3 regions of the Serratia sp. OS31 genome follow, and region 2 is predicted to be linked to each of the others. Evidence: predicted binding sites of a transcription regulator. Region 2 holds the regulator's gene; each other region holds the start of a gene.
The links. The regulator CRP, encoded in region 2, controls carbon source genes, mostly activating them, when cyclic AMP is high. The targets are predictions, from matches to a motif close to ATGTGANNNNNNTCACAT.
Positions count from the first base shown of each region.

Region 1: a site for CRP is predicted at 932-949, ahead of H5P17_RS25605 (YchE family NAAT transporter). Genes of this name have one in related genera too.
Region 3: a site for CRP is predicted at 1,552-1,569, ahead of H5P17_RS12910 (PTS mannitol transporter subunit IICBA). Genes of this name have one in related genera too.

Region 1 covers NZ_JACJFQ010000059.1:6,871-10,153, reverse strand. The annotation lists gene adhE (bifunctional acetaldehyde-CoA/alcohol dehydrogenase) at 1-673, opposite strand, end outside; gene H5P17_RS25605 (YchE family NAAT transporter) at 1,198-1,842, shown strand; gene H5P17_RS25600 (ABC transporter substrate-binding protein) at 2,534-3,283, shown strand, end outside.
Region 2 covers NZ_JACJFQ010000038.1:13,165-16,447, reverse strand. The annotation lists gene H5P17_RS22990 (phosphoribulokinase) at 1-615, shown strand, start outside; gene H5P17_RS22985 (OsmC family protein) at 652-1,059, opposite strand; gene crp (cAMP-activated global transcriptional regulator CRP) at 1,439-2,071, shown strand; gene H5P17_RS22975 (YccS/YhfK family putative transporter) at 2,126-3,283, shown strand, end outside.
Region 3 covers NZ_JACJFQ010000013.1:49,772-53,054, reverse strand. The annotation lists gene H5P17_RS12920 (Fic family protein) at 1-289, opposite strand, end outside; gene H5P17_RS12915 (DUF3053 domain-containing protein) at 566-1,285, shown strand; gene H5P17_RS12910 (PTS mannitol transporter subunit IICBA) at 1,819-3,283, shown strand, end outside.

The DNA of each region.
Region 1 (3,283 bases), on a different contig from region 2:
CCGTTTCGTCAACCACCACCGGGGTATTACCTGCACCCACGCCGATGGCCGGTTTGCCGGAGCTGTAGGCCGCTTTCACCATGCCTGGGCCACCGGTGGCCAGGATCAGGTTGATGTCAGGGTGGTGCATCAGCTGGTTGGAGAGTTCAACGGTAGGTTGATCGATCCAGCCGACGATGTCTTTTGGCGCACCGGCGGCAATCGCTGCCTGCAGCACGATATCTGCCGCTTTGTTGGTGGCGTTTTTCGCACGTGGGTGCGGAGAGAAGATGATGCCGTTACGGGTTTTCAGGCTGATTAACGCTTTGAAAATGGCCGTGGAAGTTGGGTTGGTGGTGGGTACGATACCGCAAATCAGGCCGATAGGTTCGGCGATGGTGATGGTACCGAAAGTATCGTCTTCAGACAGGATACCGCAGGTTTTTTCATCTTTATAGGCGTTGTAGATAAACTCGGATGCGAAGTGGTTCTTGATCACTTTATCTTCAACGATACCCATACCGGATTCTTCAACGGCCATTTTAGCCAGAGGAATACGGGCATCGGCAGCGGCGAGGGCAGCAGCGCGGAAAATTTTATCAACTTGCTCTTGAGTGAAGTTGGCATATTCGCGCTGGGCTTTTTTGACACGTGCAACTAGCTCGTTCAGTTCAGCGACATTTGTTACAGCCATAATGCTCTCCTGATAATGTTAAACTCTTTCAGTAAATCAGCCGTGCGAGCAACTAGTATAGACAGATCGGTGGAAAATGCTGTTTTAAAAACAAAGGTTTCCCATCTTTTTGTGCTGCATGTTGCTGATTTGCTTAAAGAGCTTTACCCGATGCTTCAGCAGGAGAAGACAGCGGGCCGAACAGAGATGCCACTTTTTCCTTAACCTGTTCTACTCCCTGACTACGACTAAGAGCTTAACTACTCTTGGGTAGTGATTATGTGATTTAAATCAAAAAAATCGCATGCTGACACCATTCAGCCATGGTTTTTGAGAATCATTCTTGATAACTGCGATGTCAGGCACTTTTTCTAACATAAAAAATCATAAACCGTACATTGCATTAACAGTGGTGAGTTATTTTATTATTTACCACATTAATAGATAAAAATCCCGGTCATGACCAATGGATTACCCGTGGCAATTCCATTACATTAGCGCGCGTAGGCAGTGTCACTTTTAAAGCTATTAAAGCGGAGTCATTTGTGGGCCAATCTCTGTTGGATTTTTCCGGCTACATTAAATTTTTTGTCGGCCTGTTTGCGCTGGTGAACCCGGTAGGCATTTTGCCGGTATTTATCAGCATGACCAGCTATCAGGCGGCGGCAGGGCGCAATAAAACTAACCTGACCGCCAACCTGTCGGTGGCCATAATCCTGTGGACCTCGCTGTTTTTGGGGGAGGGGATTTTGCGCATGTTCGGCATCTCCATTGACTCGTTCCGCATTGCCGGCGGCATCCTGGTGGTCACCATTGCGATGTCGATGATCAGCGGCAAACTGGGGGAAGACAAACAGAACAAACAGGAAAAATCGGAGAGCGCAATCCGTGAAAGTATCGGCGTAGTGCCCCTGGCATTGCCGCTGATGGCCGGGCCGGGGGCCATCAGTTCCACCATTGTCTGGAGTTCCCGCTATCATAGCTGGCAAAACCTGTTGGGTTTTACCCTGGCGATCGCGCTCTTTGCCTTTTGTTGCTGGCTATTGTTCCGCGCCGCGCCATTGTTGGTGCGTTTATTGGGGCAAACCGGCATTAACGTCATCACCCGAATCATGGGGTTGTTGCTGATGGCTTTGGGTATCGAATTTATCGTTACCGGTATTAAGGCCATATTCCCGGGTCTGTTGTAATCCGGCGCAGGAGTCGTGAATAGGATGATTCACGACTCAAATTAATTTTAAAAATTAAAATCAATTATTGGTTCGCATTAATATAGTGCGCAATATGAATGAATTTTATTCACTTGCACCAGTATGTGGCATAAATCTCAATTTGTTGCTCAATAAAAACGCTAAGCGTTGTTTTTACCCCTTATCTTCCCCAGTTATTGCCCTTTTTCCCGCTCCTAACATCAAATCTGCTGTTAATTTAATCACATCATTCTGTAGGGCTTGTCTCGCTTTCATCCAGGTGTTATTAGTGATTAACCGCACATAAGCAGGTGTTTGTTCTTTGAATGGCTGCTTTGTTAACTGAATGTTTCTTTGTCTACTGTGTCAGCTTGCAGTGCGCCGTCAGGGTAAGGCTTGTTTTATTTTATCTGATTAAAATCAGTGCGTTATATCGTGTAATTGTCACCCTCGTCCGAGGGGTACAGATCGGGCTTGATGCAATAAAAGAGAATTGCTTAACATTTCTGTAAAAATTATTGGCTATGGAATTTGCCTTCTGCTAATTTCCGAGCAACTTTCTACGCGCAATTAACGCGGCTGCGTCGTCAAAGTGGGAATGATTTTTGCTGGTGTCTGTTTATTTAGAATACTTATAAATACTTCACGAATATCGATAAGCAATGCTTGTTGGTGAAAAGGAGCCTCGACCATGCAGCAAACCCGAAAGCGCACTCCATTGGCTATGTTCATTGCCGGCTTGCTGAGTATCAGCGCCGTATATTCTGCTCAGGCGGCCGACGTTCCGGCCGGAGTACAATTGGCTCAGCAGCAGAGCATTGTAATTAACAACGGCACGGAAGTGGCTTCGTTGGATCCGCATAAGGTCGAAGGGATACCGGAAAGTAATATTATTCTTAACCTGTTGGAAGGGCTGGTCAGCACCGATGCCAATGGGCATGTGGTACCGGCGACGGCAGCCCAATGGGAAAACCAGGATTTCAAAACCTGGACTTTTCACCTGCGCTCGGACGCGGTGTGGAGTGATGGCTCCCCGGTGACCGCACAGGACTTCGTTTATAGCTGGCAGCGCCTGGCCGATCCGAAAACCGGCTCGCCTTACGCCAGCTATCTGCAGTACGCCAAAATTGAAAATATCGACGATATCCTGACCGGCAAGAAAGGGCCGCAAAGCCTGGGCGTTAAAGCCATCGATGATAAAACGCTGCAGGTCACGCTGAGCGAACCGGTACCTTACTTCATCAGCATGCTGAGCCACACCTCGCTGAAACCGGTAAAACGTTCGGTGATCGAGAAGTTTGGCGACAAATGGACGTTGCCAGCGAACTACGTTGGCAACGGGGCCTATCGCTTGAAGGATTGGGTGGTGAATGAGCGCATTGTGCTTGAACGCAGCGCGAGCTATTGGAACAACAAGAAAACGGTGATCGATAAGGCGACG
Region 2 (3,283 bases):
TACGGCAAAAACGGCACCGGCCGCTCACGCAAGTATCTGCATACCTACGATGAAGCGGTGCCCTATAATCAGGTTCCCGGCACCTTCACCCCCTGGGAAGCTTTGCCGGCACCCACCGACATGCTGTTCTACGAAGGATTGCACGGTGGCGTCGTGACCGAACAGATCGACGTGGCCAAACACGTCGATCTGCTGGTTGGCGTGGTGCCGATCGTCAACCTGGAATGGATCCAGAAGCTGATCCGCGATACCGGTGAACGCGGCCACTCCCGCGAAGCGGTGATGGATTCGGTGGTTCGTTCGATGGAAGACTACATCAACTACATCACGCCGCAGTTCTCACGCACCCATATCAACTTCCAACGGGTGCCGACGGTAGACACCTCCAACCCGTTCGCCGCCAAGGCTATCCCTTCGCTGGACGAGAGCTTTGTGGTGATCCACTTCCGCGGGCTGGACCAGATCGACTTCCCTTATCTGCTGGCAATGCTGCAGGGATCTTTTATCTCGCATATCAATACGCTGGTGGTACCGGGTGGCAAAATGGGGCTGGCGATGGAGCTGATCATGGCGCCGCTGGTGCAGCGACTGCTGGAAGGAAAAAAAATCGAGTAGACAACAGGGCGCGGCACAACCGCGCCCCTTTATCCGTTACGCCAGGTCGCGGATTTCAAAACTGTGGGTCACGCTGGCGGCTTTGCTCAGCATCAGTGAAACCGAACAGTACTTCTCGGCCGAGAGGTTTACCGCACGCTCCACGATCTTGTCGCTCAAATCTTTGCCGCTCACGATAAAATGCAGATTGATGTGGGTAAACAACCGTGGCGCTTCTTCGCGACGTTCAGAGGTCAGCTTCACCTCGCAATCACGCACGTCATTACGTCCTTTTTGCAGGATCGACACCACGTCGATTGCACTGCATCCCCCTACTGACATCAGCACCATTTCCATCGGACTGGGTGCTTTATCGCCGGCGTTGCCGTCCATCAATACCTGATGGCCAGACGCGGATTCGCCCAGAAACGTCAACCCTTCCACCCACTTAACTCTTGCCTGCATGCTGGTCACTCCGGTTAATTTCTTAAAATCACAGTACGCTTTCGCATAGAAACTGGCAACGGAACCTGATGCTAATCATGCTGAAGCGAGACAACACAAGACACCCGCCTCACTCTGTGCTACAAACAGAGCCGCAATAAATCTTTCCGGGACACTGATTTCAGGGAAACTCCCAGGGAAAGGCTCCTTTACCGGTATGTTAACAGAATGTAGCTTGCAGCTCTCCCGGCAAGTTAATATGCTAGAGCGACAGCGTATATTTATGACACGCCTCAAAACCTGCTGATAGCCACCATTAAAACAACGGCGACAGCACGTTTTACAGGGAACTCTGACCCCTGTGACACAAGGCAGCGATAACAACAGAGGATAACAGCGAATGGTTCTCGGCAAACCGCAAACAGACCCTACTCTCGAATGGTTCCTGTCTCATTGCCATATCCACAAATATCCATCCAAAAGTACGCTGATTCACCAAGGTGAAAAAGCCGAAACGCTTTACTACATCGTTAAAGGCTCCGTTGCGGTGCTGATTAAGGATGAAGAAGGTAAAGAGATGATCCTGTCCTACCTTAACCAGGGGGATTTCATCGGCGAGCTTGGATTGTTTGAAGAAGGTCAGGAGCGTAGCGCCTGGGTTAGGGCGAAGACCGCCTGCGAAGTGGCTGAAATTTCCTACAAGAAATTCCGCCAGCTGATCCAGGTTAACCCGGACATCCTGATGCGCCTGTCTGCCCAGATGGCAAACCGCCTGCAGATAACCTCTGAGAAAGTGGGTAACCTCGCCTTCCTGGACGTTACGGGCCGCATCGCGCAAACCCTGCTGAACCTGGCGAAACAGCCTGATGCCATGACCCATCCGGATGGCATGCAGATTAAAATCACCCGTCAGGAAATTGGCCAGATCGTCGGTTGCTCTCGTGAAACCGTGGGTCGTATCCTGAAAATGCTGGAAGATCAAAACCTGATCTCCGCTCACGGCAAAACTATTGTCGTTTACGGCACCCGTTAATCACTGAAAAAACGGCGCGATGATTCGCGCCGTTTTTTTATGCCCCGATTTATCATGTGGCGCCGACTGATTTACCATCCGGAAGTCAATTACGCACTGCGGCAAACGCTGGTGCTGTGCCTGCCGGTTCTGCTTGGCCTGCTGATCGGCCAACTGCAATACGGCCTGCTGTTTTCTCTGGTTCCCGCCTGCTGCAACATCGCCGGGCTGGACACGCCCCACAAACGCTTCTTCAAACGCCTGATCGTCGGCGGTTCGCTCTTTGCGCTCAGCAGCCTGCTGCTGCAACAGGCGCTACTTTGGCAGTTGCCGCTGCCGATACTGATGCTGGGCCTGGCGCTGCTGCTTGGCGTCAGCGGTGAAATCAGCCCGCTGCATGCCCGCCTGCTGCCCGCCGCGCTGGTTGCCGCCATCTTCTCTCTCAGCATGGCTGGTACGGTGCCGCTTTGGCACGCGCCCCTGTTGTATATCGTGGGCACCGCCTGGTACGGCCTGTTTACCTGGTTCTGGTTCAAGCTGTGGAAAGAGCAACCGATGCGCGAATCGCTCAACCAGCTCTATCTGGAACTGGCGGACTACTTCGAAGCCAAATATTCACTGTTAACCCAGCACACCGATCCACAGACCGCGTTACCGCCACTGCTGGTGCGCCAGCAAAAGGTCATGGACCTGATCACTTTGCTGTATCAACAACTTAATTTTCTGCCCCATGCCAGCAATCTCGAGCAAAAGCGTCTGCAACGCACCTTCCAGGTCGCTCTGGATTTACAGGAGCACATCACCGTCAGCCTGCATCTGCCGGAAGAGGTACAAAAGCTGGTAGAACAGAGCCAGGCCGAGGCCATCATCCGCCGCAATGCACAGGTGATTGCCAACCGGCTGCGCACGGTAGCGCATGACATTCTCTATCATCAGCATTCTCAGCGTTTCAATATGGACAATGAACTGGCCGCCCTGGAAAAAGTGGCGGCGCAGCATCCGGACAACCCGGTCGGCCAATTCTGTTACTACCACTTCAGCCGCATCGCCCGCCTGCTGCGCACCCAGCACCCACTCTACCGACGCGATCTGATGGCCAATCAAAACCGTCTGCCGTTCTGGCCCGCGCTGGTCAGTTATCTGTCGTTCAAATCCAACGCCCTGCGCAATGCGGCTCGGCTGGGAGTCACCCTGGCGGCGGGCAGCAGCCTGGGCATGATGTTCAATCTGCCA
Region 3 (3,283 bases), on a different contig from region 2:
GGTGTGCAGCGAGTAAATCCTCCTCCTGCATGGGACGCCAGTTGTTCAAGTTTCCATAGCAACGAATGGCATTGAGCGCCTCCTGAATATCGCGAGGTGGCGCAATGATACGTTTACCTTCGATGATGGCGGTGATCTGCTCTTCACTTAAAGTATTGCCTTCGATAGCCAGAGAGCCCTGAATGGTACGGATGCGGTTGATGCGGCGCAGCCGTAAGGCATGTTCTTGCTCAGCCTGCATTTTTAAACGCGCAAGCCGATCGCCGACATCGGTTACCAGATGCAGCATGCGTGAGCTGATGGTCAACGGTGGCTGATAGGATGGCATACGCAGCTTGGCCCGGTGATAAATGATACAAAAGTGTATCATGCCCCTGAGTCGGTACAGTAGCCCTTGCCAGCGCGTATAGCGCCTTGCATGTTGGCCTTTCACCGAAGAATAACCACCAAAAGGTGAATCGCGTATCGAATCGCATTCAGTTGATCTATTCTTATAGGCGCAAGGAGTGCAGCAAAAGGGACGGAGTCCGATGAAAAAGCAGGTTTATAACAGGAGTTATGTCACATGGCGGTAGGGATCAAGAGCAGAGTTTTCGCGCGTTGGTTGGCCCCGGTATTGGCATTGTTGGTGGTCATGCAATTGACCGCCTGCGGCGATAAAGAGCCGGAACAACGCAAGGCGTTTATTGATTACATCCAGAATTCGGTGATGCGCAGCGGCGCGAAAATCCCGACGCTGAGCGAAGATCAGAAACAGAAGTTCGGCAACTATGCCGGTGATTACGCCATCCTGGTCGGTTTTTCTCAGCAGTTGTCCAAGTCACTGGATGCCAGTCTGACGCCGGCGTTGGATCAGATTAACCAGATCCGCGCCGCACAGGACTACATGAGCAAGCGTGATACGCTGCAACAGTCCGTTGGGGCGCTGAACCTGCTGGGGCAGCAAATCCAGTCAGCCAAGTCGCAGGCGGATACCGCCCGGGCCGCGCTGAAGCAACCTGACGATCTGAAAGCCGTGTATAACCAGGCGTACGACAAGATTGTTACCGGGCCGGCCAATGCGCTGATGCCGGTGATTCCGACCACGGCCAGCTTCGTTCAGGATCTGGTTCAGGTGGGGGATTTCCTGCGTGCCCAGGGTAATCAGGTAGCGTTTAACAATAACGGCGTGCAGTTCCGTACTTCCCAGCAGGCAACGCAGTACAACACCATGATGTCGAATCTGGTGGCCAAGCAGCAGGATTTACTTAACGCACAAAAAGTCGTCTCCAGCGTTACTCAGTAATCTCCAAACGCAGAGGCCGGCATTCCGGCTTCTGCCATTCCCCTGTGACTTTCCAACGGCTTGCTCACTTCTTGCACCACGCTTCTGTACTACACTTCAATTAATCATCGATTTCCGACATGTAGTTTTCTTTCATTCATCACACCGCTATTTCCCGACGGGATGAATGCTCACAGGGAAGAACACCCCCAAGCCAGGATTCGGTAGCCACCGAAAAATAGATTGTGATCAATGTCACAATTTAAAAACAAACACGCATCAGAAAAATGTGATTAATATCACATTTAATGGGCATTTAAGCGATTTTTGTTCTCGTTGTGGCTTTTTTACACTGAGTAAATGTGATCGTGATCACTATAACTGCCCGGTTGATGGGGGTTGTAGTGTGATGTTTGTCACAAAAAATCCGTGAAGTTCGCACGGTAAAAACCGCGTGATAGAGTCCATTTCGCATACAGCGACAACATGGCTGGATCGTAACAACAATAATCACGCGCTCTTATTGTCAGCGCGTAACAATAGGGGTGTGTTTTATGTTTTCACCAGACATCAAAGTCAAAGTTCAAAACTTTGGCCGCTTCTTAAGCAACATGGTGATGCCCAACATTGGCGCCTTTATCGCCTGGGGTATCATCACCGCGTTATTCATTCCTACCGGTTGGCTGCCGAACGAAACCTTAGCCAAACTGGTAGGCCCAATGATCACTTACCTGCTGCCGCTGCTGATCGGTTTTACCGGTGGTCGCCTGGTGGGGGGCGATCGCGGTGGGGTGGTGGGCGCTATCACCACCATGGGCGTGATTGTCGGGGCGGATATGCCGATGTTCCTCGGCGCCATGATTGCCGGTCCGCTGGGCGGCTGGGCGATCAAGCATTTTGACCGCTGGGTAGACGGCAAAATCAAAAGCGGCTTTGAGATGTTGGTGAACAACTTCTCCGCCGGCATTATCGGCATGCTGCTGGCTATTCTGGCATTTATGGCCATTGGCCCGCTGGTCGAAGGGTTGTCACATATCCTGGCTACCGGCGTGAACATCATGGTGACCAACAACCTGCTGCCGCTGGCGTCGATCTTCGTGGAGCCGGCGAAAATCCTGTTCCTGAACAACGCCATCAACCACGGTATCTTCTCGCCGTTGGGCATCCAGCAGGCGACCGAAACCGGTAAATCCATCTTCTTCCTGATTGAAGCCAACCCAGGCCCGGGTATGGGCGTACTGATGGCCTACATGTTCTTTGGCCGCGGCAGTGCCAAACAGTCTGCCGGCGGTGCCGCGATCATCCACTTCTTCGGTGGTATCCACGAAATTTACTTCCCGTACGTGCTGATGAATCCACGCCTGCTGCTGGCGGTGATCCTGGGCGGTATGACCGGCGTGTTCACGCTGACCCTGCTCAACGGCGGTCTGGTGTCTCCGGCTTCTCCTGGTTCGATTCTGGCGGTATTGGCAATGACCCCTAAGGGCGCTTACTTCGCCAACCTGGCGGCGATCGCCGCAGCGTTCGCGGTGTCCTTTGTGGTTGCCGGCTTCCTGCTGAAAACCTCGAAAGCGAAAGAAGAGGATGATCTGGAAGAGGCCACTCGCCGCGTACAGGCGATGAAATCTGAGTCTAAGGGCGGTGCTGCGGCTCATGCAGCCGTCGATGGTGACCTGACCACGGTGCGTAAGATCATCGTTGCCTGCGATGCGGGCATGGGGTCCAGTGCTATGGGGGCTGGGGTGCTGCGCAAAAAAGTGGCGGACGCCGGGCTGAAAAATATCTCCGTGACCAACAGCGCCATCAACAACCTGCCGGATGATGTGGATCTGGTGATCACTCACCGTGACCTGACTGAGCGCGCGATGCGTCATGCGCCACAGGCGCAGCACATCTCGCTGACCAATTTCCTCGACAGCAAGCTGTATAACGATCTGACCGAGCGCCTGGTGGCGGCCAATAAAACCACCGATAACCAGCAGAAAGTCATCAGCACGCTTGACGACAGCTTTGAGGCCA